DNA from 2 places in the Streptomyces nanhaiensis genome. Region 2 is predicted to be linked to the other one. Evidence: riboswitches for the same ligand, from Rfam matches in the RefSeq annotation. Region 2 holds a riboswitch; the other holds the start of a gene.

Region 1 (15,549 bases), on a different contig from region 2:
TGTCCACCATCAGCAGCGCGCCCACCTCGTCGGCGATGCGGCGGAAGGCGGCGAAGTCGAGCTGCCTCGGGTACGCCGACCAGCCGGCGATGATCAGCTTCGGGCGGCGCTCCCTCGCCAGCCGCTCGACCTCCTCCATGTCGACCAGGCCGGTGGTGGCGTCGACGTGGTAGGCGACCACGTCGTACAGCTTGCCGGAGAAGTTGATCTTCATGCCGTGGGTCAGGTGGCCGCCGTGCGCCAGGTCCAGGCCCAGGATGGTGTCGCCCGGCTGCAGCAGGGCGAACATCGCCGCGGCGTTGGCCGAGGCGCCCGAGTGGGGCTGGACGTTGGCGGCCTCGGCGCCGAAGAGGGCCTTCACCCGCTCGCGGGCGATGTCCTCGATCACGTCGACGTGCTCGCAGCCGCCGTAGTAGCGGCGGCCCGGGTAGCCCTCGGCGTACTTGTTGGTGAGGACCGAGCCCTGGGCCTGGAGCGCGGCGACCGGGGCGAAGTTCTCCGAGGCGATCATCTCCAGGGTGGTCTGCTGGCGGCGCAGCTCGGCGTCGACGGCTGCGGCGACGTCGGGATCGACCTCGTGCAGGGAACTGTTCAGAAGCGACATCCGGGTCTTTCCGATCGTGGTGGGCTGGCGGCGGACGGCGGATCCGGGCGTGGAGGAGGCGGGCGGGCCGCCGCTCACTCGCCGGTGAAGGCGGCGTACTCGTCGGCGGACAGCAGGTCCCCCGGCTCGTCCGCCACCCGGACCTTGAACAGCCAACCGCCCTCGTAGGGGGCGGAGTTCACCAGCGCCGGGTCGTCCACCACGTCCTGGTTGACCTCGGTGACCTCACCGGTGACCGGCGCGTACAGGTCGCTGACCGACTTGGTCGACTCCAGCTCGCCGCAGGGTTCGCCCGCGGTCACCGTGTCGCCGACCTCCGGGAGCTGTACGAAGACGACGTCGCCGAGCGCGTTCGCCGCGTGCTCGGTGATGCCGATCGTCGAGACGCCGTCCTCGGCGGCCGACAGCCACTCGTGCTCCTTGCTGTAGCGCAGCTGCTGGGGGTTGCTCATGGCGTGATTCTCCTGATCGGGGATGCGGTGTGAGAAACGGGTCTTGCCAGGTGGGACGGTGTCCCGGGCGGGTGGTGCGGTTGGTGGTACGGGGGGCGGTGCGGCTGGTGGTGCGGGGCGGCCGGGGCCGTCAGCGTTCGCGCCGGTAGAACGGCAGCGCGACGACCTCGTAGGGCTCATGCGTACCGCGGATGTCCACCGCCACACCCCCGGTGCCCGGGGCGGCGTGGGCGGCGTCCACGTACGCCATGGCGATCGGCCTGCCCAGCGTGGGGGAGGGGGCGCCGGAGGTGACCTCGCCGATCACCGAGCCGTCCGCGCCGACCACCGCGTACCCCGCGCGCGGCACCCGGCGGCCGGAGGCGACCAGGCCGACCAGCTTGCGCGGCGGGTTCTCGGCGGCCCGCCCGGCGGCGGCCTCCAGGGCGGCACGGCCGGTGAAGTCGCCGGGCTTGTCGAACTTCACCACGCGGCCGAGTCCGGCGTCGAAGGGGGTGGTGGAGCGGGTCAGCTCGTGCCCGTACAGCGGCATGCCCGCCTCCAGCCGCAGCGTGTCGCGGCAGGACAGCCCGCACGGCACCAGGCCCGCGTCCGCGCCGGCCTCGGTCAGCGCCCGCCACAGCACCTCGGCGTCGCCCGGGGCGACGAACAGCTCGAAGCCGTCCTCGCCGGTGTAGCCGGTGCGTGCGATCAGCGCCTCCACGCCCGCCACCGTGCCGGGCAGCCCGGCGTAGTACTTCAGGCCGTCGAGGTCGGCGTCGGTGAGCTCGGCCAGGACGGCGGGAGCCTGGGGCCCCTGGACGGCCAGGAGGGCGTAGGCGTCGCGGTCGTCGCGCACGGCGGCGCCCGTGAGACCGGAGGCGCCGAGCCGTTCGGTGAGGGCGTCCAGCACCACCTGGGCGTTGGAGGCGTTGGCGACGACCAGGTACTCCTCCTCGCCCAGCCGGTAGACGATCAGGTCGTCGAGGATGCCGCCGGACTCGTCGCAGATCATGGTGTAGCGCGCCCGGCCCACGGGGACGGCGGACAGATGGCCGACCAGGGCGCGGTCCAGCAGCTCGCCGGCCTGCGGGCCGGTGACGGTGATCTCGCCCATGTGGCTCAGGTCGAACAGGCCGGCGCGGGTGCGCACGGCGTTGTGCTCGTCGCGCTCGCTGCCGTAGCGCAGCGGCATCTCCCAGCCCGCGAAGTCCGTCATGGTCGCGCCCAGGGCGCGGTGCACGGAGTCGAGGGCGGTACGGCGGGGGGAATCACTCATGGTCGGCAGGCTCCCAGGTGAGGTGGCGATGTCGTGCGAGGACGGCGGGAAGGACACGCCCTCCCCATCTGTCATCGGAACCTGAGAGGTTCGCCGCGAGTCCGCACGGGCGGGCCACGGCTTGCACCTTGGGTGGGACGGCTCCGCTCGGGGGCCGCCCGCTTTTCAGATCTGCCTCGTCCACACGGTATCGGGGCCTGAGAGATTCAAGGGAGGACTTGCTCCTTCGGCGCCCCGGAAACCGTCGTGACCAGCGTTTTCCGGGAGCTCTCCCGTGCGGACTCGATCGGCCGGTATGCAGTTGACACGCTCATCATCGCACGCCCGGCGCACACCGCCCCGGGCGGGCGCGAAGCCGCGCCGCCACGTCCGGGGCCGGAGGGGTGACCAGACGGGTACGGCGCCGTGACACACCTGGTGAGCGGCCACCTTGTCCGCCGTCATCCTTCTTGACACGCTCAGGGTGACGCCGCGAGCGCGTGGCGCGAAAGCGGGGAGGACGTATCCGGTGAGCAGCCTGGAGAGTGCTTGTACGGCACAGGGCGGGGCGCCGCCCCGGCGCAGGACCGCGACGGCGCCGGGGAAGGCGGCGGACAGGGCGGCGGACAGGGCGGCGCCCGCGGCGGCGGGGAGAGCGGGCGGCCGCGATCTGCGCGGCACCGCGGCGGTGCGGGTCCTGCGCTTCCCCGCGGGCGACCGGGTCGTCGTCTCCGGGCTGCCGGGCAGCGGCAAGTCCACCCTGATCCGCCGCGTGGTCGCCGAGGACGCCGCGGTGGTGCGGATCGACTCCCAGGACATGCGGGAGCGCTGGGAGCGGCGGATGCCCGCCCGGCTGCCGTACGCCGTCTACCGCCCCCTGGTGAGGATCGCCCACTACCTGGCGCTGCGGCGGGCCCTGGCCTCGGGAGCCGGGGTGGTGGTGCACGACTGCGGCGCCCAGGGCTGGGTGCGCCGCTGGCTGGCCCTGGACGCGCGGCGGCGCGGGCGGGCCGTGCACCTGCTGCTGCTGGACGTGCCGGCCCGGGTGGCGCTGGCCGGGCAGGCGGAGCGGGGGCGCGGGGTGTCGGCGTACGCCTTCGCCCGGCACCGGCGGGCGGTGCGCCGCCTGGTGGCGGACGCGGAGGCCGGACGGCTGCCCCCGGGCTGCGTCGCCTCGGTGCTGCTGGACCGGACGGCGGCGGGGGCGCTGCGCGGGGTGGTGTTCGACTGACTCCCGCCGTCCGCGCCCCCCGGGATGCGGGCGCGGACGACGGACGGACGCACCCGCCCGGTGCCGATAGGGTTTTCCCATGACCATCCCGCAGCAGTACGGACCGGGGCACGGCGGCGGCTGGCCCGGCAACGAGCTGGAGGAGACCCTCGCCGCCTCCCTCGGCGCCCCCGGAGCGGGCGCCCGGCTGCTGGAGGTGCTCGGGCGCAGCAGTCTGTGGGTGCCGCTGCCCGAGGGCGGCGGGCCGACGAGTCCCAACCTGGACCTGCCCACGATCCAGCTCGACGGAGCGCCCTACGTCCCCGTCTTCAGCTCCGAGCAGCAGTTCCTGCAGTGCGTCGGCTCGCACCTGTCCTTCGCCGTCGCGCCCGCGCGGGAGTTCGCCCGCGGCCTGCCGCCGCAGGTGGGCATCGCGGTCAACCCCGAGGGCACCGTCGGCGTCCCCCTGCCCCCGGCCGCCGTGGCCGAACTGTGCCGGGAGGGCGGGGGCGAGGGGATTCCGGGGATGGCGAGCGGTGCCCGGGTCCGGCTCTTCGAGCCCGACTGGCAGGAGGAGCCGGTGGACTTCCTGGCCGCCGCGGCCGGGGAGTTCGCGGTGCTGCCGCAGGTCCGCACCGCGCGCCGCGGCCTGGCCAGCGTCGAGGGCGACCCGCCCGCGCTGTTCGTCGGAGTGGAGCTGGACCTGCTGGACCCGCAGGCCCGCGTCGCGGCGCACGACGCGCTCGGCCGCGCGCTGGGCCGGGAGCCGGTGCGCTGGCCGGTGCAGATGGTGCTGCTGGACGCGGCCCAGGACCCGGTCGTGGACTGGATGCGCCAGTGCGTGCGGCCCTTCTACAACCGCCAGGACCAGCCGTACTGACGTCCGGGCCGCACGGTGTCCCGGGCGGCCGCGACCGGGAAGCCGGCCCGTCCGCCGCCGGGGCGTCCGCGTCCGCGGACGGCCGAGTGGTCCGGGCACTGTCGGGCGCGGACCGTAAGCTGGTTGGATGTCGGGACGGGACGCGCGCGCGGCCCGGTGAGCGAGGACGACGCGAGAAGGGGCGGCCCACGTGAGCGCGGGTGGAAGCGTTGAGCAGCTGCTGCGGCAGGTGGCGCCCGGGCGGTACGACACCTATGAATCGCTGCTGCACGCCCTCGCCTCCGGCCGGGTGTGGATGCTGCTCTGGCACGGCCGGGCCGGGTCCCCCGACGCCCAGTACGGGAACATGGAGGTCGCCGGGCACGGCTACGCGCCCTGCGTGACCTCCGAGCAGGAACTGGCCGCCTCCGGCTGGACCAGGGACCACGAGGTGGTCGGCGGACGCGAGATCGCCGCCGCCCTCTTCCCCGACCGCTGGGGGCTGTGGCTCAACCCGCACGCGCCCGGCGGCGGCGTCGGCGTCCCCTGGCTGGACCTGCGCCGGATCGCGGGCGGGCTGGAGAGGCTGCCGGCCGGGCCGCTTCGCATCGGTGAACCGACCGTGGACGTACCGCACTTCTACGCCCAGCTGGTGCACAACGCCCACCGCACGCCCGCCGTGCGCACCCTGCGCCGGGCCTGGGTGCAGCCCGCCCTGGGCGCGCCGCAACTGGTGATCGGCCTCGACCTGTACGACTCCGCGCCGCAGGCGGTGGAGTCGGTGCGGTCGATGATGCAGCAGTCGGTGGCCGCGGTGCCGGACGGACTGGCGGTCTCCACGGTGTCGATGTCGGACGAGTACGACCCGGTCGCCATGTGGCTGCGGGCCAACTCCCGGCCGTTCTTCGACCGCGACGCCCACGCCGCCGCCCCCGCGGCGGCCCCCGGGCACGGCTACGGCTACCCCCGCCCCTACTGACGTGGAACCACCTGCCGGACGGGCCTGCGCGGCGGGGCTCGCCGCGGGGCCTGCGGCGGGGCCGGACCGGTGGGGTTCCCAGGGCCCCGCGGGCGCCGGTCCGCGACCCGCCGGCGGCCGGTTGTTTCGTCCGGTATCCACGCTTTGACCTGCGCTGTCGCCGTTTCGGGCGCCAGGGTCTCAGGTCTATATCACCGACATGCGGACAGTTCACACCGATGGTTGGGCGCAGTACTGTTCGGGCGACCAGCAGTCAAACCGTCACCGACCCCTGAGGTGGAACATGCGAATAACCGGTTCCAGGGTCGTCCAGACGATCGCGGCGACCCTCGCGGTTGGTGTGATCGCCACTGGATGTGCCAGTGAACGAGGCGAGAAGGACGAAGGCAAGGGTGGGAAAACCTTCGTCTTCGGCGCCGCCGGAGACCCGGGCTCCCTGGACCCGGCGCTGGCGAGTGACGGTGAGACGTTCCGGGTCACGCGCCAGGCCTTCGAGGCGCTGATCGAGCACGAGCCGGGCGGCACCGAGCTGGTCGGCGGCCTCGCCAAGTCGTGGGAGTCCGACGAGAGCGGCACCGAGTGGACCTTCAAGCTCCAGGAGGGCGTGAAGTTCCACGACGGCGAGAAGCTGACCGCCGAGGCGGTGTGCAAGAACTACGACCACTGGTTCAACTGGACCGGCACGTACCAGAACAGCGCGGTCTCGTACTACTGGCAGACCGTCTTCGGCGGCTTCGCCAAGAACGAGGACAAGGACACGCCCAAGGCCAACTACAAGGGCTGCGAGGCGAAGGACGAGAACACCGCCGTCATCAGCGTCCACGAGCCCTCGGCCAACCTGCCCGGCGGCTTCTCCCTCCAGGCGCTGGCCATCCACTCCCCGAAGGCCATCGACAAGTACAAGGAGCAGGAGGCCACCGGCGAGAACGACGCCATCTCCTACCCCAAGTACAGCCAGGAGGCCGGTACGGTCGCGGGCACCGGCCCCTTCCGGATCACCGAGTGGGACAAGGGCAACAAGGAAGTCACCCTCGAGCGGTTCGACGACTACTGGGGTGAGAAGGCCGGCGTCGAGAAGCTGGTCTTCCGCACCATCGCCGAGGAGTCCGCACGCCGCCAGGCGCTGCAGGCCGGCAACATCCACGGCTACGACCTGGTCGCGCCCTCGGACGTGAAGACCCTGGAGAAGGAAGGCTTCCAGGTCCCGGTCCGCGGCGTGTTCAACATCTTCTACGTGGGCTTCTCGCAGGAGGCGAACAAGGCCCTGGAGAAGAAGGACGTCCGCCAGGCGCTCACCCACGCCATCGACCGCGAGAACGTCGTCAAGACGCAGCTGCCCGAGGGCGGCGTGGCGGCCACCCAGTTCATGCCGGACACCGTCGACGGCTACTCGAAGGACGTCGCCACCTACGAGTTCAGCACCGACAAGGCCAAGGAGCTGCTGAAGAAGGCCGGCGAGGAGAAGCTGAAGGTCACCTTCTGCTACCCGACCGAGGTCACCCGCCCGTACATGCCCGCCCCGGCCGACATGTACGAGCTGATGAAGTCCGACCTGGAGAAGGCCGGTGTCGGCGTCGACCCCAAGCCCATGAAGTGGGCCCCGGACTACCTGGACGCCACCGAGGCCGGCTCGTGCGACCTGCACCTGCTGGGCTGGACCGGTGACTTCAACGACGCCTACAACTTCATCGGCACCTGGTTCTCCGGCTACGACAAGCAGTGGGGCTTCCGCGACGACAAGGTCTTCGACGCGGTGAAGAAGGCCGAGGCCGAGCCGGACGTCGCCAAGCGGGTCGAGCTGTACAAGAAGGCCAACGAGGTGATCATGGACTACATCCCCGGTGTCCCGGTCTCCTCCTCCCCGCCGTCCATCGCGTTCGCCAAGGACGTCAACCCCCCGAAGGTCTCCCCGCTGACGCAGGAGAACTTCGCCGAGGTCTCCTTCAAGTAAAAGCATGACCGCGCGCAGGTCCGCCCGGCCACGGCATCCGAAGTGGCCGGGCGGACCTGCCCATGAGGACCAAGAAAGGGGCATCGCGGGGTGTTGCGTCTCGTCGTACGAAGACTGCTCCAACTGATACCCACCCTGCTGGGCCTGTCGGTTCTGCTGTTCATCTGGCTGAACCGGCTGCCCGGTGGACCCGCCGCGGCCATGCTCGGCGAGCGCGCCACGGCCGCCGACAAGGCACGCATCGAGGCGGCCCTCGGGCTCGACCAGCCCGTGTGGATCCAGTACGGCCGCTTCCTCAAGCGGCTGTCCGAGCTGAACCTGGGGGTCTCCACCCAGACCGGCCAGCCGGTGTGGGACGAGTTCACCCGGGCGTTCCCCGCCACGGTGGAACTCGGGATATCGGCCATGATCATCGCCATCGCCGTCGGCGTGCCGCTGGGCTACTTCGCCGCCCGCCGGCGCGGCAGCTGGCTGGACGTCACCGCGGTCTCCGGCTCCCTGGTGGGCATCTGCATCCCGGTGTTCTTCCTGGCCTTCCTGCTCAAGGCGGTCTTCGCCGTCCAGCTCGGCTGGTTCCCCAGCTTCGGCCGCCAGACCACCGGCATCGACGCCACCGAGGTCACCGGCTTCTACGTCCTGGACGGCATCCTCACCGGCGAGTTCGACGCGGCCTGGGACGCGGCGATGCACCTGGTGCTCCCGGCCCTGGCGCTCTCCTCCATCCCGCTGGCCATCATCACCCGCATGACCCGGGCCAGCGTCCTGGAGGTGCTCGGCGAGGACTACGTGCGCACCGCCGAGTCCAAGGGCCTGAGCCGGCAGGTGGTGCGCGGCCGCCACGTGCTGCGCAACGCGCTGCTTCCGGTGGTCACCGCCATCGGCCTGCTCACCGGCGGTCTGCTGTCGGGCGCGGTGCTCACCGAGTCGGTCTTCGCCTTCGGCGGCATCGGCTCGTTCATCAAGACCGCCATCGACGAGCGCGACTATCCGGTCCTGGTGGGCTTCATCATGTTCATCGCGGCTGCGTACGTCGTCATCAACCTGCTGGTTGACCTCGCCTACAGCCTTATCGACCCGAGAGTGCGGGTGCACTGATGAGCACCAAGACCGACAAGATCGACCGGCTCGCCGAGCTCACCGCCTCCACCGAGACCTCCACGGGCGCCAGTCTGTGGGTCGAGGCCTGGCGCAGGCTCAAGGGCAGCAAGATGGCCGTGATCGGCGCGTGCATCATCGGTGTGTTCGTGGTGGTCGCGATCGTGGGCCCGTGGGTCGCCCCGTACAGCCCCACCGCACAGCTGTGGCGCGGCGAGGTCTTCACCAACCAGAACATCTTCGTCGGCCCCCGCGCCGAGAACTGGCTCGGTCTGGACCACCTGGCCCGCGACGAGTTCTCCCGGATGCTGGTGGGGGCCCGCCAGACCCTGCTGGTCGGCATCGTCGCCACGCTGCTGGGCTTCACCGTCGGCGCGCTGATCGGCGGCGCCTCGGGCGCCGCCCTGGTGCTGGGCGGCAAGGTCGGCCGCCGGATCGACACCGTCGTGATGCGCTTCATCGACATCATGCTGGCGCTGCCCTCGCTGCTGCTGGCCGTGTCCATCGCGGCGGTCCTGGGCCAGTCCCTGACCACCGTGATGATCGCGGTGGGCGTGGTGCAGATCCCCGTCTTCGCCCGGCTGCTGCGCGGCGCCATGCTGGCGCAGGGCGGCTCGGACTACGTGCTGGCCGCCCGGGCCCTCGGGGTGCGCAAGCGGCGCATCGCGCTCGGCCACGTGCTGCCCAACTCGCTGAGCCCGGTGATCGTCCAGGCCACCCTGAGCCTGGCCACCGCCATCATCGAGGCGGCGGCGCTGTCCTACCTCGGCCTGGGCAACCCCGACGCCGCCGAACCGGAGTGGGGCGTCATGCTGGCCCAGGCGCAGGACTACTTCGACAGCGCACCGATGCTCGCGATCTACCCCGCGCTGGGCATCATCGTCACCGCCCTCGGCTTCACCCTGCTGGGCGAGGCGATGCGGGAAGCCCTCGACCCGAAACTGCGGAGTTGATCACATGGCCCTGCTTTCCGTGGACGAACTGACCGTCACCTTCACCCAGCGCGGCCGGCGCGACGTGAAGGCCGTGTCGGGAGTGTCCTTCGACGTCGACCAGGGCCAGGTCGTCGGCCTGGTCGGGGAGTCGGGCTGCGGCAAGTCCGTCACCTCGCTCGCCCTGATGGGGCTGCTGCCCTCCAGGGGCGTGAAGGTCGGCGGCCGGGCCGACTTCGACGGCACCGACCTGCTGACCATGGGCGGCAGGAGGATGCGGGACCTGCGCGGCTCCCAGCTCGCGATGATCTTCCAGGACCCGCTGTCCTCGCTGAACCCGGTCGTCCCCATCGGGATCCAGGTCACCGAGATCCTGACCCGGCACCGGGGGCTCAAGGGCGAGGCCGCCCGCAGGGAGGCCGCCTCCCTGCTGGACCGGGTCGGCATCCCCGACCCCGACCGGCGGCTGAAGGAGTACCCGCACCAGCTCTCCGGCGGCATGCGGCAGCGCGCCCTGATCGCCATGGCGGTGGCCTGCGCGCCGCGGCTGCTGATCGCCGACGAGCCGACCACCGCCCTGGACGTGACGATCCAGGCCCAGATCCTGGAACTGCTCAAGGAACTGGTCGACCAGGAGGGCACCGCCCTGCTGATGATCACCCACGACCTGGGCGTGGTCGCGGGCCTGTGCGACCAGGTCAACGTGCTCTACGCGGGCAAGGTGGTGGAGTCCGCCGCGCGGCGCGAGCTGTTCGAGGCGCCGACCCACCCGTACGCCAACGGGCTGCTGGGGTCCATCCCCCGGCTCGACGCGCCGCGCGGCGAGCCGCTGAGGCCGGTGCGCGGCTCCATCAACGACACGATCGCCTGGGAGGACGGCTGCGCCTTCGCCCCCCGGTGCGACCACTACACGCTGGAGTGCCTCCAGGGCACCCCGGTGCTGGGCGAGCCCCGCAAGCCCGGGCACCAGGTGCGGTGCGTCAACCCGGTGCTCTCCGGGGGCGCCGCCGAACTGCGCCGCTCCGCGCTGCCCGAGCCGGACGAGGTGCCGGGGGCGGGCGCCGCCGACGGCACCGGGCCGGAGGGGGACGGGCCGGCGGAGAAGGACGCGGTCGAGACGGCCGGCACGGCCGAGAAGGAGGCCGGAGCATGAGCCTGCTCCAACTGAACGGTGTGAAGGTCCACTTCCCGGTGCGGAGGGGCGTCCTCTTCGACCGCACGGTCGGCCACGTCTACGCCGTCGACGGTGTCTCGCTCTCCGTCGAGCCGGGCCAGACGTACGGCCTGGTGGGCGAGTCGGGCTGCGGCAAGACCACGCTGGGCCGGGCGGTCCTGCGCCTGGTGGACGTCACCGACGGCGAGGTCGTCTTCGACGGCACCGACCTGGCGAAGCTGCCCGACGAGGAGATGCGCCGCTTCCGCCGCCGGCTCCAGATGGTCTTCCAGGACCCGCTGGGCAGCCTCAACCCCCGGCAGAACATCGAGTCGATCCTCTCCGAGGGCATGGAGGCCCACGGCATCGGCGCGGACCAGGCCGAGCGCAGGGAGAGGATCCGCAAGATCCTGGCGAGGGTCGGGCTGCCGGCGGGCTCGCTCTCCCGCTATCCGCACGAGTTCTCCGGCGGGCAGCGCCAGCGCATCGGCATCGCCCGGGCGCTGGTCCTGGAACCGGACGTGATCATCTGCGACGAGCCGGTCTCCGCCCTGGACGTCTCCATCCAGGCCCAGGTGATCAACCTGCTGGAGGAGCTCCAGCGGGAGATGGGCCTGACCTACGTGGTCATCGCCCACGACCTGGCCGTGGTGCGGCACATCTCCGACGTCGTCGGGGTGATGTACCTGGGCTCGCTGGTGGAGGAGGCGCCCAGCGACATGCTGTACGCCGAGCCCCGGCACCCGTACACCCGGGCGCTGATGTCGGCCGTGCCGGTGCCCGATCCGGAGGTCGAGGACAGCCGCGAGCGCATCCTGCTCACCGGCGACCTGCCCTCCCCGGCGAACCCGCCGGCGGGCTGCCGCTTCCACACCCGCTGCCCGTGGAAGCAGGAGACGCGCTGCGCGACCGACCGCCCCGAGCTGCGGGACCTGGGCGGCGGGCACCGGGTGGCCTGCCACTGGGCCGAGGAGATCGCCGACGGCCGGATCAGCCCCACGCACAACGCGGCCCAGGTGGTCCCGGCCGGGCACGCCGAGCACCACGGCCGGCACACCGAAGCGGCCGGGCAGGCCGAGCCGGCCGGGAGCACCGGGAGCACCGGGTCGCCCGCTGCCGTGAAGACGGAGAAGGACGAGAAGACGGAGAAGGCCGCGACCGCGGCCGAGTGAGCCGTACGCCCCGCTCTCCCGGCCCCCGGGCGCAGTATCCCCCCGCACCGCCCGCCTCCGCCCCATGAGCGCGGAGGCGGGCGGTGCGGCGTACGCGGCACCTGTTACAACCGGGGGGTGGATCTGTTCACCCCCTCCGTCCAGCACTGGCTCGACCTGGCCGGGATCTTCGTCTTCGCCGTCTCCGGCGCGCTGCTCGCCGTCCGCAAGAACTTCGACGTCGTCGGCATGGCGCTGCTCGCCTCGGTCACCGGGCTGGGCGGCGGGCTCTTCCGGGACCTGGTGATCGGGGCGGTGCCCCCGGCCGCCTTCACCGACCTCGGCTACCTGCTGACCCCGCTGGCCGCCACGGTGCTGGTCTTCTTCCTCCACCCGCAGGTGGAGCGGATCAACCGGGCGGTGATGGTCTTCGACGCGGCCGGGCTCGGCCTGTTCTGCGTCACCGGCACGGTCAAGGCGCACGCCTACGGGCTCGGTCTGACCGCCTCGGTCGTCATGGGGCTGGCCACGGCGGCGGGCGGCGGTGTGCTGCGCGACGTCCTGGCCAACGAGGTCCCCTCGCTGCTGCGCTGGGACCGCGAGGTCTACGCGGTGCCGGCCGTCGTCGGGGCGACGGCGGTGGCGCTGCTGATCAAGGCCGGGGAGCTGAACGGGGTGACCAGCGGCGCGGCGGCCGCCCTCGCCTTCGTCCTGCGGCTGCTGGCCCTGCGCTACAACTGGCGCGCGCCGAGGGCCTGGCACCGTCGCAGCCAGCGGACCGAGGGGAGCGAGGAGGAGGCGTGAGGGGGCTGCCGAGACTTGGCTACTAGCCGGTAATAAAAGCCTGTACCGTGTACTGCCATGACCGAGGCAACCATCGGTACCAGCGCGTTCGATCGCGACACGGCCGTCATCGCACAGGGGGAGGGCGTCTACGGCGCCGACCTCTCCGACCAGTGGACCATCGGGCACGCCGTCAACGGCGGCTACCTGCTGGCCCTGCTCGGCCGCGCCCTCGGCGACGCGCTGCCGCACCCCGACCCCTTCACCATCACCGCGCACTACCTCACCGCCTCCCGGCCCGGCCCGGCGACCGTGCGCACCACCGCCGTGCGCGCCGGCCGCACCCTGTCGACCGGCGCCGCCTCCCTCCTCCAGCGGGACGAGGACGGGCAGGAGGTCGAGCGCATCCGCGTGCTGGCGAGCTACGGGGATCTGGCCGCGCTGCCCGACGACGTCCGCACCAGCGCCAAGCCGCCGCAGATCCCGCCGTACGAGAGCTGCCTCGGGGCCAGGGACGGCATGGACCCGTCCGCCGTTCCGCCCATCACCCACCAGATCGACCTGCGCCTGGACCCGGCCACCGTCGGCTGGGCGGTCGGCGCGCCCAGCGGGCGCGGTGAGATGCGCGGCTGGTTCGGGCTGGCCGACGGCCGCGACCACGACCCCCTCTCCCTGCTGCTGGCCGTGGACGCCCTGCCGCCCACCGCCTTCGAGCTGGGCCTGTCGGGCTGGGTCCCGACGGTGGAGCTGACCGTCCACGTCCGCCGGCGCCCGGCCCCCGGGCCGGTGCGGGTGTCCATCACCACCCGCAACCTGGCCGGCGGCTTCCTGGAGGAGGACGCCGACGTCTGGGACAGCGAGGACCGGCTCGTCGCCCAGTCCCGCCAGCTCGCCCGCGCCCTGCCGGCCTGAGCGCGGACCCGGCCGCGGCCCCGGCCCCCTCCTGTGAGGGGGCCGGGGCCGCGGCCGCATGCGGAGGGCGGCGCGGGGCACACGTAACGACGTCGCCCGAGTGCCCCGGCACCCGCTGTGACCGGCGCGAACGCGGTGCGCGACCGGACGGGCGGGGCCGGTGGCGCGGGAGTGGCGAAGCCCTTCACGGGTAGCCTGAAAAGGGACGAAAAACGCCAGACGCAACAAATCTCCCATGTGAGAGAAGTGAAGGTGGTCAACGGATGTACGCCGTGAAGAGCACACTGCCCGACCAGGACCTCAAGGTCGTCGGAGAGGCGCTGCAGGGCGCACTGGTGGACCTGGTCGATCTGTCGCTGGTGGCCAAGCAGGTCCACTGGACCGTGATCGGGCCGCGGTTCCGCTCCATCCACCTCCAGCTCGACGAGGTCGTGGAGACCGCGCGCACCTACTCCGACACCGTCGCCGAACGCGCCGCGGCCCTGGGCCTGGCCCCCGACGGCCGCGCCTCCGCCCTCGCCTCCGGCAGCGCCGTCACCGGAGTGGAGAGCGGCTGGCACCAGGACGACAAGGCCGTCGAGGTCATGGTCGGCGCGCTGGCCTCCGTGGTGAACCGGATGCGCGAGCGCATGGACGCCACCGAGAAGCCGGACCCGGTTACCCAGGACATCCTCATCTCGGTCATCGCCGACCTCGAGAAGCACCACTGGATGTTCCAGGCCGAGCACAAGGTCGACTGAGGGCGCCGAGGCCGACTGAAGGCGCCCCCCGCCCCGCCCCGTGGCGTCCGGGGCGGGGCCCCGGGAGCGAGGACCGGCCCTCTGGCCGGTCCTCGCTCCCGTCCAGGCCCGGGCGGCTCGTAGAATCGGTTAACCATGGCCTACCTTGACCACGCCGCCACCACCCCGATGCTTCCGGAGGCGGTGCAGGCGATGACCGCCCAGCTCGGCCTCGTCGGCAACGCCTCCTCCCTCCACGCGGCAGGAAGGCGGGCCCGGCGCACGGTGGAGGAGGGGCGCGAGGCCCTCGCCGCCGCCCTCGGCGCCCGGCCGAGCGAGGTGGTCCTCACCTCCGGCGGCACCGAGGCCGACAACCTCGCCGTCAAGGGCCTGTACTGGGCCCGGCGCGCGGCCGATCCCGTCCGCACCCGTGTCCTGGCCAGCCCCGTGGAGCACCACGCCGTCCTCGACGCCGTCCACTGGCTGGCCGACCACGAGGGCGCCCGGGTGGAGTGGCTGCCGGTCGACCCCCTGGGGCGTGTCCACCCCGAGGCGCTGCGCGAGGCGGTCGTACGCAGGCCCGAGGACGTCGCCCTGATCACCGTGATGTGGGCCAACAACGAGATCGGCACCCTTCAGCCCACCGCCGAACTGGCGGCGGTGGCGGCCGAGTTCGGCATTCCGATGCACGCGGACGCCGTCCAGGCCGTCGGCCAGGTGCCGGTGGACTTCGCCGCCTCCGGACTGGCCGCGATGACGGTCAGCGGCCACAAGATCGGCGGCCCGTACGGCGTCGGCGCACTGCTGCTGGGCCGGCAGTGGGCCCCCACCCCGCTGCTGCACGGCGGCGGCCAGGAGCGCGACGTGCGCTCCGGCACCCTCGACGTGCCCGCCGTCGCCGCCTTCGCGGTCGCCGCGCGGCTGGCGGCCGAGCGGCGCGAGGGGTTCGCCCGTGATGTCGGCGCCCTGCGGGACGCGCTGGTGGCGGCCGTGACCGAGGCCGTGCCGGACGCGGTCCTGGGCGGCGACCCCGACCCGGCCGGGCGGCTGCCCGCCAACGCGCACTTCTCCTTCCCCGGCTGCGAGGGCGACTCGCTGCTGCTCCTGCTGGACGCCCAGGGCATCGAGTGCTCCACCGGCTCGGCCTGCACCGCCGGCGTCGCCCAGCCCAGCCACGTCCTGCTGGCCACGGGCACCGACCCGGAGCTGGCCCGGGGCACCCTGCGCTTCTCGCTGGGCCACACCTCCACCAAGGCGGACGTGGACGCGGTGGCGGCCGCCATCGGCCCGGCCGTGGAGCGCGCCCGCGGCGCCGGGCTGTCGTAACCGCGAACCCCCTTCACCGATGCGGCCGGACCCGGGTCCGGCCGCATCGGCGTCTGCGCCCCTGTCCGAAACCGGTCCGTGCGGCCGACCGTTCGAGTACAGTGTACGCAATTCATCGGCCCGGCCACCGCCCGGCACCGCTTTGCGCGGGCCGGCCCGGCAGCCTGCCCGGGACACGACCACCAC
Region 2 (15,549 bases):
ACGACAGGACGACACCGCAGGGCATCGACCCGGAGGAGGAGCGGAACGGGGCCGCAGCGGCGCCGGAGGGGCCCGCCGGGCCCTCCGGGCCGGCTGCCCCGGCCGGCGAGAGGCCCTCTCCGGGCGGACGCGAACGGCTGATCCGCGGGCTGTGGCCACCGCGGGTGAACCGCAACCAACTCACCGTGGCGCTGCTGCTGTTCGTCCTCGGGCTGGGACTCGCCATCCAGGTCCGCTCCACCAGCGAGAACAGCCCGCTGCGCGGTGCGCGGCAGGAGGACCTGGTGCGGATCCTCGACGAGCTCGACAGCCGCACCCAGCGGCTGGAGGAGGAGAGGGGGAAGCTGGAGAACCAGAAGTCCGAACTGGAGAACAGCTCGGACCAGGCGGAGGAGGCGCGCCGGCAGACCGAGGAGAGGGCACGGCAGTTGGGCGTGCTGGCGGGTACGGTCGCGGCCGAGGGGCCGGGTATCCGGATGACGGTGAACGACGCCGCGGGCACGGTCGAGGCGCACATGCTGCTGGACGCGATCCAGGAGCTGCGTGCCGCGGGTGCCGAGGCCATCGAGGTCAACGGAGTGCGGGTGGTGACGAGCACCCACTTCACCGACAGCGGCGCCGGTATCAGGATCGACGGCCGCAAGGTGGCCTCGCCCTACCGCTTCGAGGTCATCGGCGTGCCGCAGGATCTCGAGCCGGCGCTCAACATCCCGGGCGGTGTCGTCCAGTCCCTGGAGAAGGAGCAGGCCACCGTGTCCATAACCCGTTCAGAGAAGATCGTCGTGGATGCCTTGCGATCGGCGAAGCGGCCTGACTACGCTCAGTCGTCATCGCAGTGAGCCGACGCGTGAAGAAACCGGGGGTCGGCGCGCTTGCCGGCCTGCGGGTAAGGGAAACTGTCCGAAGGCCAGGGACGTTGTGAGGGCGTCCGGTTCGGCCACCGTGAGCATCGAGGGTCTGTCCTGCCCCACGGGCGGGTCTGTTTCGTGCGAGGGGAATCGCCCGTGAGTTTTCTTGGGAAGTTGTTCGGCAAGCGCCAGGACGCCGGCGAGGGCGCCCGGCACCGTGCGCCGCGCGGCGGCGAGTCCGCCGCCGAGGGGGCGGAACGCCCGCTCTTCCGTGACGAGGTCGCGCCCGGCGACAATTCGGGTGGCCACGGCCCTGTCTCTGTTGACCGGGGAGCGTCCGGCCCCATAGGTTCCGAGGCACCATCAGCCTCGAGTACGGGTGGAGGAGCCGACTTGCCGGTCTGTGCGAGGTGCGGGAACCGCGCCGCCGAGGCGAGCCGGTTCTGCTCCAACTGCGGAGCGCCGCTGCGAGGGGGCGCCGTACCCGAGCGTTCCTCGGAGACGACCTCCACCATCTCGATCTCGGGCATCGAGGCCTACGACGCCGAGATGACGGGGCAGACGGCCCTGCCGTCACTGTCCCCCGAGGCCCAGGCCGCCGTGGACGCCCTGCCGATGGGCTCGGCGCTGCTGGTGGTGCGCCGGGGGCCGAACTCCGGCAGCCGCTTCCTGCTGGACAGCGAGCTGACGACGGCGGGCCGCCACCCCGAGAGCGACATCTTCCTGGACGACGTGACCGTCTCCCGCCGCCACGTGGAGTTCCGGCGCGGCCCGGACGGCCGGTTCACCGTCGCCGACGTCGGCAGCCTCAACGGCACGTACGTCAACCGCGAGCGGATCGACTCGGTCGTGCTCAACAACGGTGACGAGGTCCAGATCGGGAAGTACCGGCTGGTCTTCTTCGCGAGCCAGCGCACCGTCTGACCCACCGCCCCGGGGGCGTCCATGCTGCAATCACGGTCCGGCGGTGCCCGCAGGGGCACCGCCGCCGCGAAGTCCGCTCCGATGAGCATCGGCGCCGTGCTCAACCTGCTGCGGGACGAGTTCCCCGAGGTGACCATCTCCAAGATCCGCTTCCTGGAGTCCGAGGGGCTGGTGGAGCCGCAGCGGACCCCGTCGGGGTACCGCAAGTTCACCGCGGCGGACGTGGAGCGCCTGAGCCGGGTGCTGCGCCTGCAGCGCGACCACTACCTGCCGCTGCGGGTCATCAAGGAGCAGCTCGACGCGCTCGACCGCGGCGAGGAGGTGGCCCTGCCCGGCCCGGCGAGGCCGTCGGAGGCCATCGACCCGTTCGACGCGCCGGAGGGGGACCGGGCTTCGGCCGCCTCCCCGGCCCACCACGGCACGGACGGTCCCGCCGGCACGGAGGGTCCCCGTGCGGCGCGGGTGGGGCGCGCGGAGCTCCTGGCCGCCGCGGAGGCGGATGAGGAGCAGCTGGCGGAGTGGGAGTCGTACGGCCTGATCCGCCCCGGAGGGGACGGCGGGTACGACGCCGAGGCCGTCGCCATCGCCCGGATCGTCGCGGACCTGGGCCGGCACGGTCTGGAGCCGCGGCACCTGCGGGTGGTGAAGGCCTCCGCGGAGCGGGAGGCGGGGCTGGTCGAGCAGGTCGTGGCGCCGCTGCGGCGGCACCGCAACCCCCAGACCAGGGCGCACGCGGAGACGACCGCACGCGAACTGGCGACGCTGGCCGTACGGCTGCACGCGGCCCTGGTGCAGTCGGCGCTGAAGGCGCGGCCGCGCTGACTTCGCACCGGCGATGGGCAGGTCGCGGGGCGCCCGACTACCCAAAGGGGGCGCGCACGTCCTAGGGTTGCTGTGTGAACGAGCTCGACGTTGTGGGTGTCCGGGTCGAAATGCCCTCCAACCAGCCGATCGTTCTCCTGCGAGAGGTGGGAGGCGACCGGTACCTTCCCATCTGGATCGGTCCGGGGGAGGCGACAGCGATCGCCTTCGCCCAGCAGGGCATGACGCCTGCTCGCCCGCTGACCCATGACCTGTTCAAGGACGTCCTGGAGGCGGTCGGCCAGGAGCTCACCGCCGTGCGGATCACCGACCTCAGAGAGGGTGTCTTCTACGCCGAGCTGGTCTTCGCCAGCGGTGTGGAGGTGAGCGCCCGCCCGTCCGACGCCATAGCGCTGGCCCTGCGCACCGGGACGCCGATCTACGGCAGCGACGGTGTGCTGGACGACGCCGGGATCGCGATCCCGGACGAGCAGGAGGACGAGGTGGAGAAGTTCCGCGAGTTCCTCGACCAGATCTCTCCGGAGGACTTCGGCACCAGCAACCAGTGAGCGCCGTCGGCGCCAGGCCATTCCGGCACCCATTCCCGCGACGGGGACACGCGAAACCACTCCTTGGGTGATTATCACTCGGCGTGCCGAGTGTGGCGATCGTTGACGCACCCCGAGTGACTGCCTACCGTCGATTGGGCAGGTCCCGGGCATATCCGCGGGACGTGAAGGACGGAGGGTCGGCGTGAGCAGCACCGGCGACAGCAGGGCGGCGGGCGATCCGTATCCGTTGCGCGGATCCTCCATACGGCCCCCCGCCCGGTCCGCCCCCGCCGCACAGGGCGCCGCCCCCGGGCTGATCGGCTACCGGGGCCCGACTGCGTGCGCGGCCGCGGGCATCACCTACCGGCAACTGGACTACTGGGCCCGTACCGGCCTGGTCGAGCCCAGCGTCCGCCCGGCGTACGGCTCGGGCACCCAGCGGCTCTACAGCTTCCGCGACGTGGTCGTGCTGAAGATCGTCAAACGGCTTCTGGACGCCGGGGTGTCACTGCAGAACATCCGTGCCGCCGTGAAGCACCTGCGTTCGCGCGGGGTCGAGGACCTGGAGCGGATGACGCTCATGAGCGACGGCGCGACGGTCTACGAGTGCTCCTCGCCCGACGAGGTCGTCGATCTCCTCCAGGGCGGTCAGGGGGTCTTCGGGATCGCTGTCGGCGTGGTGTGGCGGGACGTCGAGGCAGCTCTGTCCCAGCTGCACGCCGAGCGGGTCGACACCGGGGAGACGATCGTCGGGGACAATCCGGCCGACGAGCTGGCGCGCCGCCGCAACCGGGCGGGGTGATCCGGACACGGCGGCCGGACCGCCGCCGGTGCGGCCCGGCGGGGCACGGCCGGCGGACGCCGCGGTCGCCCCTGTCAGAGGCGTAGGGCAGCATCACGGGTGTGAGAGGGACACCGACGGTCCTGCACCTGGACATGGACGCCTTCTACGCCGCCGTGGAGCAGGCGGCCAAGCCCAGCCTGCGCGGGAAGCCCGTGATCGTCGGTGGCCTCGGGCCGCGCGGGGTGGTCGCCACCGCCTCCTACGAGGCCCGCGTCTTCGGGGTGCACTCGGCGATGCCGATGGCCCAGGCCCGTCGGCTGTGCCCGAACGCCGCCTACCTCACCCCCCGCTTCGGGCTCTACCGCCGCGTCAGCGAGGTGGTGATGGGGCTGCTGCGCGAGCTGTCGCCACTGGTGGAGCCGCTCAGCCTGGACGAGGCGTTCGTGGACCTCCAGGCGGGCGGGGCGGCAGGAGAGGCGGGGCGGCGGGCGGCCGGTGCCGCCCGTGCCGCGGGCGAACGGCTGCGCCGGGACATCCGTGCCGCCACCGGGCTCAGCGGCTCGGTGGGACTGGCCGGGTCCAAGATGCTCGCCAAGATCGCCTCGGAGCAGGCCAAGCCCGACGGGCTGGTGGTGATCCCGCCGGGTACCGAGCGGGCGCTGCTGGCGCCGATGCCGGTGCGCACGCTGCCCGGTGTCGGCCCCGCCACCGCCCAGACCCTGCGCAGGGCGGGGATAGCCACCGTCGGCGAGATCGCCGAGGCGGGGGAGGCGGAGCTGGTGCGGCTGCTGGGCCGGGCGCACGGCGGAGCGCTGTACGTGATGGCGCAGGGGATCGACGAGCGACCGGTGGTCGCCGAGCGCGACGCCAAGTCGGTCTCGGTCGAGGACACCTTCGACACCGACCTCACCGACCGCGCCAGGATCCAGGCCGAGGTCGCCCGGCTCGCCGACCGCTGCGTCGCGCGGCTGAGGGCCGCGGGGCGGTCCGGGCGCACGGTGGTGGTCAAGGTACGCAGCTACGACTTCTCCACGCTCACCCGCTCCGAGACGCTGCGCGGCCCGACCGACGACCCGGCTGTGGTGAGGGAGGCGGCCGCCCGGCTCGTCGAGGGCGTGGACACCACCGCCGGGGTGCGGTTGCTGGGGGTCGGGGTGAGCGGGCTGGCCGACTTCACCCAGGAGGACCTGTTCGCCCAGGCCGGCGCGGCGAGGCTGTCCGGCGCCCGGCCGCCGGAGCCCGCTCCGCCCGCCACCGGGGGCGGAGCGGGCTCCGGGAGCGAGACGGAGGCGGTACGGCACTGGATGCCCGGCCTGGACGTACGGCACGCGCGGTACGGGCCGGGCTGGGTGCAGGGCAGTGGTCTGGGGCGGGTCACGGTGAGGTTCGAGCGGCCCGGGTCGCCGCCGGGCCGGGTGCGCACCTTCGCGGTGGACGATCCGGAGCTGGAGCCCTCCGAGCCGCTCGCGCCGTGGGAAGGTCAGGTCTCGGAGCCCGCGATCCGCCCGAACGTCATGTCCTCGTCGGAGGCGGGTGTGCCCGCGCCGGGCACGCCCAGCCCGTAGTGGCGGTAGAGCTGCAGTTCCTGCTCGGGGGAGAGGTGGCGGCCCACGCCGAAGTCCGGCGCCTCCTTCACCAGGGAACGCTCGAAGGGCACCTTCAGCGTCCCCTCCACCACCTCGCTGGGCTCCAGCGGGACGAAGGCGTCACGGCTGAAGAGCCCGGTGCGCACCGCCGCCCACTCGGGGACACCGGTGGCGTCGTCGAGGTACACCTCGTCCACGGTCCCTATCTTCTGCCCTGCGCTGTCGAAAGCCTTGAGGCCTATCAGATCCCGCGGGTCGATGTCGGTCTGCACGGCGGTCCCTCCAACTCCTCGCACGAAGAGGCGCCTGCTCGCAAACAGTCGCCACAAACAACGAAACGGCACATTCGGCGCATCGGCCACCCGGGCAGGGCGGCGGGGGCCGCGGCCGGGCCGGTGCCACCGGGCGCTGGTAGGCTCTGAAGTGGCTGTTGACCCCGAGCGGGAGAGTCCTCCGGTGACAGTGCCGGAGGCGCCGAAGGAGCAAATCCTCCCCGGAATCTCTCAGGCTCACGTACCGCGCGGGTGAGGTCACTCTGGAAAGCAGGGCGGGCCACGACGGACGAGGTGTACCTCGACGACGCAGCCCCTCCTCACCGACGGTGAAAACCGGGCCGCGGACGCGGGCCGGTGAAGCTCTCAGGTCGCGATGACAGAGGGGGAGGCCGTCCGGGCACCCGTGCCGCGGTGCCCCTCGCAGGTCGCGCAGACCAGGAGGCCTCCAGATGACAGCAGACCGCAATCCTCCCGCCACCTCCCTCGCGGAGCTGGAGCGGGGCACTCCCTTCGAGGAGCGGCACATCGGCCCCGACGCCGGTGAGCAGGCCAAGATGCTCGCGCAGGTCGGCTACGGATCGCTGGACGAGCTGGCCGCCGCCGCCGTGCCCGAGGTGATCAAGAGCACCGAGGCGCTGGACCTGCCCGCCGCCCGCAGCGAGGCGGAGGTCCTGGCCGAGCTGCGCTCCCTGGCCGGGCGCAACCAGGTGCTGGACTCCATGATCGGCCTGGGCTACCACGGCACCTTCACCCCGCCGGTCATCCTGCGCAACGTCATGGAGAACCCCGCCTGGTACACGGCCTACACCCCGTACCAGCCGGAGATCTCGCAGGGGCGCCTGGAGGCGCTGCTGAACTTCCAGACCGTGGTCGCGGACCTGACCGGGCTGCCCACCTCCGGCGCCTCGCTGCTGGACGAGGGCACCGCGGCGGCCGAGGCCATGGCGCTGTCCCGGCGTGTCGGCAAGGTCAGGCAGGGCGTCTTCCTGGTCGACGCCGACTGCCTGCCGCAGACCATCGCCGTGATCGAGACCCGCGCCGAGCCCACCGGGGTGGAGGTCGTCGTCGCCGACCTGTCCGGCGGCATCCCCGCCGAGGTCGCCGAGCGCGGTGTCTTCGGTGTGCTGCTGCAGTACCCGGGCGCCTCCGGCGCCGTGCGCGACCTGCGCGGCGTGATCGAGGAGGCGCACGGGCTGGGCGCGGTCGTCACCGTCGCCGCCGACCTGCTCGCCCTCACCCTGCTGACCCCTCCCGGCGAGCTGGGCGCCGACATCGCGGTGGGGTCCAGCCAGCGCTTCGGCGTGCCGATGGGCTTCGGCGGGCCGCACGCCGGGTTCATGGCGGTGCGGGAGAAGTTCGCGCGCAGCCTGCCCGGCCGCCTGGTGGGTGTCTCGGTGGACGCCGACGGCGCCAGGGCCTACCGCCTGGCCCTCCAGACCCGGGAGCAGCACATCCGCCGGGAGAAGGCCACCAGCAACATCTGCACCGCCCAGGTGCTGCTCGCCGTGATGGCGGGGATGTACGCCGTCTACCACGGCCCCGACGGGCTGGCCGCCATCGCCCGCCGCACCCACCGCTACGCCGCCGTCCTCGCCCAGGGGCTGCGCGAGGGCGGGGTCGAGGTCGTCCACGGCACGTTCTTCGACACCGTCACCGCACGGGTGCCCGGCCGGGCCGCCGAGGTCGTCGCCGCCGCCCGCGAGGCCGGGGTCAACCTGCGCCTGACCGACGCCGACCACGTCGGCATCGCCTGCGACGAGACCACCGGACGCGCGCAGCTCGCCGCCGTGTGGGGCGCCTTCGGCGTGGAGTCCGGGGCCGGGGACGCCGAGGCGCTGGACGAGGCCGCCGGCCAGGTGCTGCCCGCCTCCCTGCTGCGCACCGACGAGTACCTGACCCACCCGGTCTTCCACCGGCACCGCTCCGAGACGTCGATGCTGCGCTACCTGCGCCGCCTGGCCGACCGCGACTACGCGCTGGACCGCGGCATGATCCCGCTGGGCTCGTGCACCATGAAGCTCAACGCCACCACCGAGATGGAGCCGGTCACCTGGCCGGAGTTCGGCGGACTGCACCCCTTCGCGCCCGCCGAGCAGGCCGAGGGCTATCTGACGCTGATCCGCGAGCTGGAGGAGCGGCTGGCCGAGATCACCGGCTACGACAAGGTCTCCATCCAGCCCAACGCCGGCTCCCAGGGAGAGCTCGCGGGCCTGCTGGCGGTACGGGCGTACCACCGGGCGAACGGCGAGGACGGCCGTACCGTCTGCCTGATCCCGTCCTCCGCGCACGGCACCAACGCCGCGAGCGCCGTGATGGCCGGGATGAGGGTCGTCGTCGTCAGGACCGGCGAGAACGGCGACGTGGACGTCGAGGACCTGCGGGCCAGGATCGACGAGCACCGCGATGAGCTGGCGGTGCTGATGGTCACCTACCCCTCCACCCACGGTGTGTTCGAGGAGCACATCACCGACATCTGCGCGGCCGTGCACGAGGCCGGCGGCCAGGTCTACGTGGACGGGGCCAACCTCAACGCGCTGGTGGGCCTGGCCAAGCCGGGGAAGTTCGGCGCGGACGTCTCCCACCTGAACCTGCACAAGACCTTCTGCATCCCGCACGGCGGCGGCGGCCCGGGCGTCGGACCGGTGGCCGTCCGCTCCCACCTCGCGCCGTACCTGCCCAACCACCCGCTCCAGCCCGCCGCCGGCCCCGAGACCGGTGTGGGCCCGATCTCGGCGGCGCCCTGGGGTTCGGCGGGCATCCTGCCGATCTCGTGGGCGTACGTGCGGCTGATGGGCGCCGAGGGGCTGCGCCGCGCCACCCAGGTGGCCGTGCTCGGCGCCAACTACGTCGCCAAGCGGCTGGAGCCGCACTACCCGGTGCTCTACACCGGCCCGGGCGGTCTGGTGGCCCACGAGTGCATCATCGACGTCCGCCCGCTGACCAGGGCCACCGGCGTCAGCATCGACGACGTGGCCAAGCGGCTGATCGACTACGGCTTCCACGCCCCGACGATGTCCTTCCCCGTGGCGGGGACGCTGATGATCGAGCCCACCGAGAGCGAGGACCTGGCGGAGCTCGACCGCTTCTGCGACGCGATGATCGCGATCCGGGCCGAGATCGAGAAGGTCGCCTCGGGGGAGTGGGACGCGCAGGACAACCCGCTGCGCAACGCCCCGCACACCGCCGCGCAGCTCGCCGGTGAGTGGGAGCACTCCTACGGGCGCGAGGAGGCGGCGTTCCCGGCAGGCGTCGTGGCCGCCGACAAGTACTGGCCGCCGGTGCGGCGCATCGACGGAGCCTACGGCGACCGCAACCTGGTCTGCTCCTGCCCCCCGATGGACGAGTACGACGGCTGAGCCGCCCCCGGCCGGTGCCGGGCGCCGACGGGGGACGGGCTCCCGCCCGCGCGGGCGGGAGCCCGTCCCCCGTGCTGCGGCCGTGTCGCGGCGCGGCGCCCGCCCGCCGTCAGGCGGCGGTCGTGACGTGCTCGGCGCCGAGCGGCCGGTGCGGCGCGATGACCTGCCCGTCCGGCAGCAGTTCGCCGGTGTCCTCGAAGAGCAGGACGCCGTTGCACAGCAGGCTCCAGCCCTGCTCCGGGTGGTGCGCCACGAGATGGGCGGCCTCCCGGTCGGCGGAGTCGGCTGACGGGCAGGGCGGTTGGTGCTGACACATGGTGGAGTTCTTTCGCTGCGGTGTGGTGGTGCTGCGGTTGGATGCGTGGTTCACGACCGCCCCCGTCTCTCTCGGTCGATCCCCCCAGTGTCGTCCCGCGGCCGGGATTCCGCAGGGATTTCGCCGCGGCTCTCCTCACGTTCCGATGACGCGCTCTCCCGGAAGGCGGTCGCCCGGCCCAGAAGCATCCGTTCGGGTGATGCCGGAGCCGTGGACGACCAGTCGTTCGAGAGGGCGGAGGTGACGGTGGTGCCCCGCGGCCGGACGGCCGCGGGGCACCACCGTCACCTCCGCCCGTCGCCGGGCCGCGCCGTCGCGGATCAGGCGGGCGTGCCCAGCAGGGGCGGGGGCACCAGCCGCCGGGTCAGCAGCGGCAGCAGGCCGTCGACGCGCTGCGGCCGGTGCGCCGCGATCCCGGGCGGGGCCGGAGCGAGCGGCACCAGCAGATCGGCCGGGGCGGGCGAGCCGTCGGCGGCGTCGGCCTCCGTGCCGGCGCGCAGCCACAGCGTCAGCATGTAGAGCTCCGGCATCGACAGCAGACGCGGCTGGTACGTCACCGGCAGTGTCTCGGCGCGGTGCAGGGCGGTCTCCGCGGAGGCGACGAACGGCCCCTCGCAGAAGTGGGAGAACGTCCAGCCGTCCGCCGTGAGCATCGCGTCGGCGGCGCCCACCACGTCGTGCGCGTCCCGCAGCAGGAAGCGCCAGCCGGTCAGCCTGGTGCGGGGCGGTCCGGCGGATGCGGTGATCCCGTCCAGCACGTGGAGCGGCAGGGAGAGGTCCGGGCGCACCGAGCCCGCCCGGGCCCGGAGGCCGGGAGGGGCGGCGTCGCCTCGGAGGCCGGCGGGAGAACCGAGGGCCGCGTGCACACTGCGCAGAGCGGGTGCCGGGGCCTGTTGGACACGCAGGGGCATGGTGGGTCGCCTCTCAATCGGAGACACGGTGGTGCTCAGCTGCTGGCGCGGACGGCGCTGTCGGCGTACGGAAGGGCCGTGAAGAAGGCCGGAAATGAGGGAGACGGCGGATGCGCGCCCATCATCGGGTCGCGTCTCAGCCGCTTTCGTGGAGTTTATACGAAGGTTGTTCAGCCAGTGTTTCGGCTAGCTGTCCCGCATGTTACCGGCAAGAGGCCATCCGGACATTTTCCGACGGTGTTTCATCTGCGAGTCCTCGGATGGCCGACCGCTGACCTGGAAAGCGGCTGACTATGCGGTCGTCCGTATCTTTTCGCTATTCCCTGCGGGCGGGATCCGCAGGTCCGATGTCAACGGGTGGATGTCGGCGAACCGGCGGTGGTTGCGTATCCCCGACGTATGACATGGGAATGTGCCCCGTGAAAGCCTGGGTCCAGCTTACCGGACCCTCACTGTCGCACGGGGCGTTATCTCTCGCATCCGCGGGGCATCATCCGGTCACGGTTCACTCGAGGAGGGACGCATCGATGGGCGAGAAGGTCGAGGCCAGCGGGTTCGCCCTGTCCGACCGCCGGCGATACCGGAACAAGCTCCAGCGGTGTCTCCAGGGACTGCGGCGGCTGCTGGACGAGCAGCGCTTCGACCGCCCCCGTGATCTCATGGGACTGGAGATCGAGCTGAACCTCGCGGACGCCGAGGGGATGCCCCGGATGATGAACACGCAGGTACTGGAACGCATTGCGAGCCGGGATTTCCAGACGGAATTGGGGCAGTTCAATCTCGAGGTGAACGTCCTTCCGCACCGGCTGTCCGGGCGAGTGCTGGACCAGCTCGCCGAGGAGCTTCGCACCGGTCTGGCCTACGCCGACCGCAAAGCCGCCGAGGTCGACGCGCGCATTGTGATGATCGGTATTCTGCCGACGCTCACGGGGGACGACCTGGTATCGGCGAACCTCACCGCCGCGGACCGCTACACGCTGCTGAACGACCAGATCATGGCCACCCGGGGCGAGGAGGTCGTCCTGGACATCGAGGGCGTGGAACACCTGAGGTACGCCTCGTCCTCCATCGCCCCGGAGGCCGCCTGCACCTCCGTGCAGCTCCACCTGCAGGTCACCCCCGGCCGCTTCGCCGACGTGTGGAACGCCGCCCAGGCAGTCTCGGCCGTCCAGGTCGCCGTGGGCGCCAACTCGCCCTTCCTCTTCGGCCGCGAGCTGTGGCGGGAGTCCCGCCCCCCGCTCTTCCTCCAGGCCACCGACACCAGGCAGCCGGAGCTGATCGCCCAGGGGGTGCGGCCGCGGACCTGGTTCGGCGAGCGGTGGATCTCCTCGGCCTACGAGCTGTTCGAGGAGAACAGCCGCTACTTCCCGCCGCTGCTGCCCATCTGCGAGGACGAGGAACCGCTGGAGGTGATGGACGCCGGAGGCACCCCCTCGCTGGCCGAGATGACGCTGCTCAACGGCACCGTCTACCGCTGGAACCGGCCCGTTTACGGCGTCGCCGACGGGGTGCCGCACCTGCGCGTGGAGAACCGGGTGCTGCCCGCCGGCCCCACCGTCACCGACGTACTGGCCAACACGGCCCTCTACTACGGTCTGGTGCGCGCACTGGCCGACGACCCGCGCCCGGTGTGGAACCGGATGCCGTTCTCCGCCGCCGCCGAGAACTTCGACGCCGCCTGCCGCCACGGCATGGACGCCCGGCTGTGGTGGCCCCGCCCCGGCCGCGGCGGGGAGCTGTCGGCCGTACCGGTGGACCGGCTGGTGCTGGAGGAGCTGCTGCCGATGGCCGCCCGGGGCCTGGACGTCTGGGGCATCGAGCCCGGTGACCGGGACCGCTATCTGTCGGTCGTCGAGGAGCGCTGCCGTCGCCGGGTCAACGGGGCGTCCTGGCAGGCCGACGCCTACCACCGGGCCCTGGAGGGCGGACTGGACCGGGAGAAGGCGCTGGCGGCGACGGTGCGGCGCTACTGCGAGCTGGTGCGCACCGGGGAGCCGGTGCACGGCTGGCCGGCCGGTCCGTAGGCCGCGGCGGCCCGGAGCGCTTCCGGGCCCGGGGGCCCGCACCGCGCGCCCCCGGGCCCCGCCCTCTGCCCCCCCGCCTCGCCGCCCTTGGCCGGGCCCGCCGCCGGAGGGCGGGAGCGGTGGGGCAGGCTGTGTCGTTCCATGTCCGGGGAACGGACGAACGGCACAGCGGGAGGCAGGGTGCGAGCGGGCGTGCGCGACGAGGAACACGGACCGGGGCGAGGACGGGAGCCGGAACCGGGAGGCGGAGACGGTACGCCCGGCAGGCGGGTGCTGGGCCGCGAGACGCTGCTGGTGCTGGCGCTGTCGCTGGGCGCGAGCGCCCTGTCGGCGCTCATCAGCTTCGTCGGGTCGCTGACCCGGCCGGGCGGGCTGAAGGACCAGGCGGCCCGGCTCAACGGCTCGTACGCCCCCGACCGGCCCTGGCTGGACCTGGCCTGGCAGCTGTTCGGCATCGCCACCGCCCTGGTGCCGGTCCTGCTCGTCGCCCACCTCCTGACGCGCGAGGGGCCGGGGAGCGGCACCGGAAGCGGGCCGGGGCTGGGCAGGATCGGCTTCGACCTGCGCCGTCCCTGGTCCGACCTGGGCCGGGGCGCGGTGGTCGCCGCCGGGATCGGAGGCAGCGGTCTGCTGCTCTACCTGGGAGCGAGGGCGAGCGGCTTCAACCTCACGGTGGTGCCCGAGTCGCTGCCGGACGTGTGGTGGAAGATCCCGGTGCTGATCGCCTCGGCGATCCAGAACTCCGTGGTGGAGGAGGTCATCGTCGTCGGCTACCTGCTGCGCAGGCTGGACCAGTTGGGGTGGAGCCCGGTGGCGGCGCTGGCCGCCAGCTCACTGCTGCGCGGGTCGTACCACCTCTACCAGGGGATCGGCGGGTTCGTCGGCAACGTGGTGATGGGGGTGATCTTCGTGTGGCTGTACCGGCGGTGGGGGCGGGTCGGCCCGCTGGTCGCCGCGCACGCCCTGATCGACATCGTGGCGTTCGTCGGGTACGCGCTGCTGGCGGGCCGGGTGGACTGGCTGCCCACGGGCTGACGGCCGTCCGCGGCCCGCCCCCGTCCGGTGGTACGGCTACGAGCGCGCCGGCTCACGGCCCGGCGAGCAGCTCCCCGTCGATGACGGTCACGGCCTCCCCCGTCAGCAGGGTGCGGTCGCCGCGCAGGGTGGTGCGCACCAGGCCGGTGCGGGCCGACGCCTGGAGACCGGTGAGGCGGTCGCGGCCCAGCCGGCCCGACCACAGGGGCGCGAGCGCGGTGTGGGCGCTGCCGGTGACCGGGTCCTCGTCGATGCCGACGGCCGGACCGAAGAAGCGCGACACGTAGTCGTACGCCCCGCCCTCGTCCGAGGCCCGCGCGGTGACGATGACGCCCCGGTGGCCCAGCCGCGCCAAGGCGGCCAGGTCTGGGGCCAGGGTGCGCACGGTCTTCTCGTCGGCCACTTCGACCAGCAGGTCGCCGATGTCGGGTCCGGTGTCGTGGGCGGAGAGCACATCGGCGCCCAGGGCCGCGCGGACGTCCTCGCCCACGGGGATCTCGGTGAGCGGGGCGGTGGGGAAGTCCAGGGTGATCGAGCCGTCGGCGGCCGCCTCGGCGGTGAGGATGCCGCTGCGGGTGGCGAACCGGATGGTGCCGGCCGCCGCGCCGGTGGAGCGCAGCACATGGGCGGTGGCGAGCGTGGCGTGGCCGCAGAGGTTGACCTCGGTGACGGGGGTGAACCAGCGCAGTGCCCAGTCGGCCTCGGAGCTCTCGGGCAGTGGGCGGGCGTAGGCGGTCTCGGAGAGATTGACCTCGGCGGCGAGCCGCTGGAGCCGGTCGTCACCGGGGAACGGCCCGGAGTCCAGGAGCACGACGGCGGCGGGGTTGCCCGCGAAGGGCCGGCCGGTGAAGGCGTCGACGATACGAATCCTCATGATCGGCAGCCTAGAAGGCCCGGGCGGCACCGGCCACGGCCAATGGCGCTCGGGTGGCCCCCCGGTACCCGGTTGCCGGGCGGTCCGGGGACCGCCGCAGGCGGCTGCGGGGAGTGACCGGGGAAGGGGCGGGCACGCGCCAGGACGCGGTGCGCGGCGGTGCGGCACCACGGTGCGGGGCCGCCGCGCGCCTATCCTGGCCGACGTCCCGCGCCGCGCCGGAACCGCCGTCCGTCCCTGCGCAGCCGCGCCGCGCGTACGGACGGACGGTGGCCGGACGGACGGCGGCCGGCCGGGCCCGTACCCGTACCGCGTCCCACCAGGAGGCCACCGGATGGACCGCGACACCGAGACGGCGGACGCACAGGCCGCGGACACGCATGCCGGGAAGGCTCCCCCGGCCGACGTGCGGCGCCGGATCCCCCGTACGGACGTGGTGCTCTCCGACCCCAGGTTGACCGAGGCCGCCCGGCGCCTGGGGCGCGCCCTGGTGAAGAGCGCGGTCGTCCGGGCGCTGGAGCGCGCCCGGAGCGGTGAGATCCCCCCGGAGTCCGTCGCCGACGCCGCGGCCGGGGCGCTGCCTTTGACCGCCGGTGGGCTGCGGCCGGTGGTCAACGCCACCGGCGTGCTGCTCCACACCAACCTGGGCCGGGCCCCGCTGTCGCAGGCCGCCAGGGAGGCGGTGGACGCCGCCTGCGGCTTCACCGACGTGGAACTCGACCTGGCCACCGGCGCCCGATCCCGGCGCGGCGCCTCCGCCCTGGAAGCCCTGCGCGAGGCGGTGCCGCACGCCGAGGCCGCCCATGTGGTGGGCAACGGAGCCGCCGCCCTCGTCCTGGCCGCGACCGCGCTCGCGGCGGGGAAGGAGATCGTCGTCAGCCGGGGCGAGATGGTCGAGATCGGCGACGGCTTCCGCCTGCCCGACCTGCTGGTGTCCACCGGCGCCCGGCTGCGCGAGGTAGGCACCACCAACCGCACCCGTGCCGAGGACTACGCGGCGGCGATCGGCCCCGACACCGGTTTCGTGCTGAAGGTGCACCCCTCCAACTTCCGCATCACCGGGTTCACCCGGTCGGCCTCCGTCGCCGAACTGGCCCGGCTCTGCCCTCCCGGCATCCCCGTCGTCGCCGACATCGGCTCCGGGCTGCTGCGCCCCGAACCGGTGCTTCCGGACGAGCCGGACGCCTCCGGCTGGCTGCGCGCGGGCGCGTCCCTGGTCACCGCAAGCGGCGACAAACTGCTCGGCGGCCCGCAGTGCGGCCTG

The links. A riboswitch is a leader RNA that binds a small molecule or an ion and turns the genes downstream of it on or off. The one in region 2 is predicted to bind glycine.
Region 1: linked by a shared signal. The riboswitch ahead of gcvT (glycine cleavage system aminomethyltransferase GcvT) and the one ahead of gcvP (aminomethyl-transferring glycine dehydrogenase) in region 2 are both predicted to bind glycine.

What each region holds. Positions count from the first base shown of each region.
Region 1 covers NZ_JBKJFM010000029.1:17,008-32,556, reverse strand. The annotation lists gene glyA (serine hydroxymethyltransferase) at 1-604, opposite strand, end outside; gene gcvH (glycine cleavage system protein GcvH) at 679-1,056, opposite strand; gene gcvT (glycine cleavage system aminomethyltransferase GcvT) at 1,187-2,314, opposite strand; glycine riboswitch at 2,490-2,599, opposite strand; gene ACLIYP_RS10040 (AAA family ATPase) at 2,832-3,524, shown strand; gene ACLIYP_RS10035 (enhanced serine sensitivity protein SseB) at 3,604-4,383, shown strand; gene ACLIYP_RS10030 (enhanced serine sensitivity protein SseB C-terminal domain-containing protein) at 4,574-5,341, shown strand; gene ACLIYP_RS10025 (ABC transporter substrate-binding protein) at 5,625-7,292, shown strand; gene ACLIYP_RS10020 (ABC transporter permease) at 7,383-8,387, shown strand; gene ACLIYP_RS10015 (ABC transporter permease) at 8,387-9,340, shown strand; gene ACLIYP_RS10010 (ABC transporter ATP-binding protein) at 9,345-10,472, shown strand; gene ACLIYP_RS10005 (ABC transporter ATP-binding protein) at 10,469-11,644, shown strand; gene ACLIYP_RS10000 (trimeric intracellular cation channel family protein) at 11,762-12,427, shown strand; gene ACLIYP_RS09995 (thioesterase family protein) at 12,485-13,318, shown strand; gene ACLIYP_RS09990 (Dps family protein) at 13,582-14,058, shown strand; gene ACLIYP_RS09985 (cysteine desulfurase family protein) at 14,194-15,363, shown strand.
Region 2 covers NZ_JBKJFM010000060.1:4,861-20,409, forward strand. The annotation lists gene ACLIYP_RS15200 (DUF881 domain-containing protein) at 1-839, shown strand, start outside; gene ACLIYP_RS15205 (FHA domain-containing protein) at 963-1,772, shown strand; gene ftsR (transcriptional regulator FtsR) at 1,794-2,594, shown strand; gene ACLIYP_RS15215 (bifunctional nuclease family protein) at 2,669-3,142, shown strand; gene ACLIYP_RS15220 (MerR family transcriptional regulator) at 3,327-3,926, shown strand; gene ACLIYP_RS15225 (DNA polymerase IV) at 4,028-5,473, shown strand; gene ACLIYP_RS15230 (PRC-barrel domain-containing protein) at 5,389-5,766, opposite strand; glycine riboswitch at 5,926-6,023, shown strand; gene gcvP (aminomethyl-transferring glycine dehydrogenase) at 6,219-9,125, shown strand; gene ACLIYP_RS15240 (DUF5999 family protein) at 9,235-9,441, opposite strand; gene ACLIYP_RS15245 (hypothetical protein) at 9,762-10,352, opposite strand; gene ACLIYP_RS15250 (glutamate--cysteine ligase) at 10,880-12,376, shown strand; gene ACLIYP_RS15255 (CPBP family intramembrane glutamic endopeptidase) at 12,557-13,411, shown strand; gene ACLIYP_RS15260 (PhzF family phenazine biosynthesis protein) at 13,464-14,285, opposite strand; gene selA (L-seryl-tRNA(Sec) selenium transferase) at 14,620-15,549, shown strand, end outside.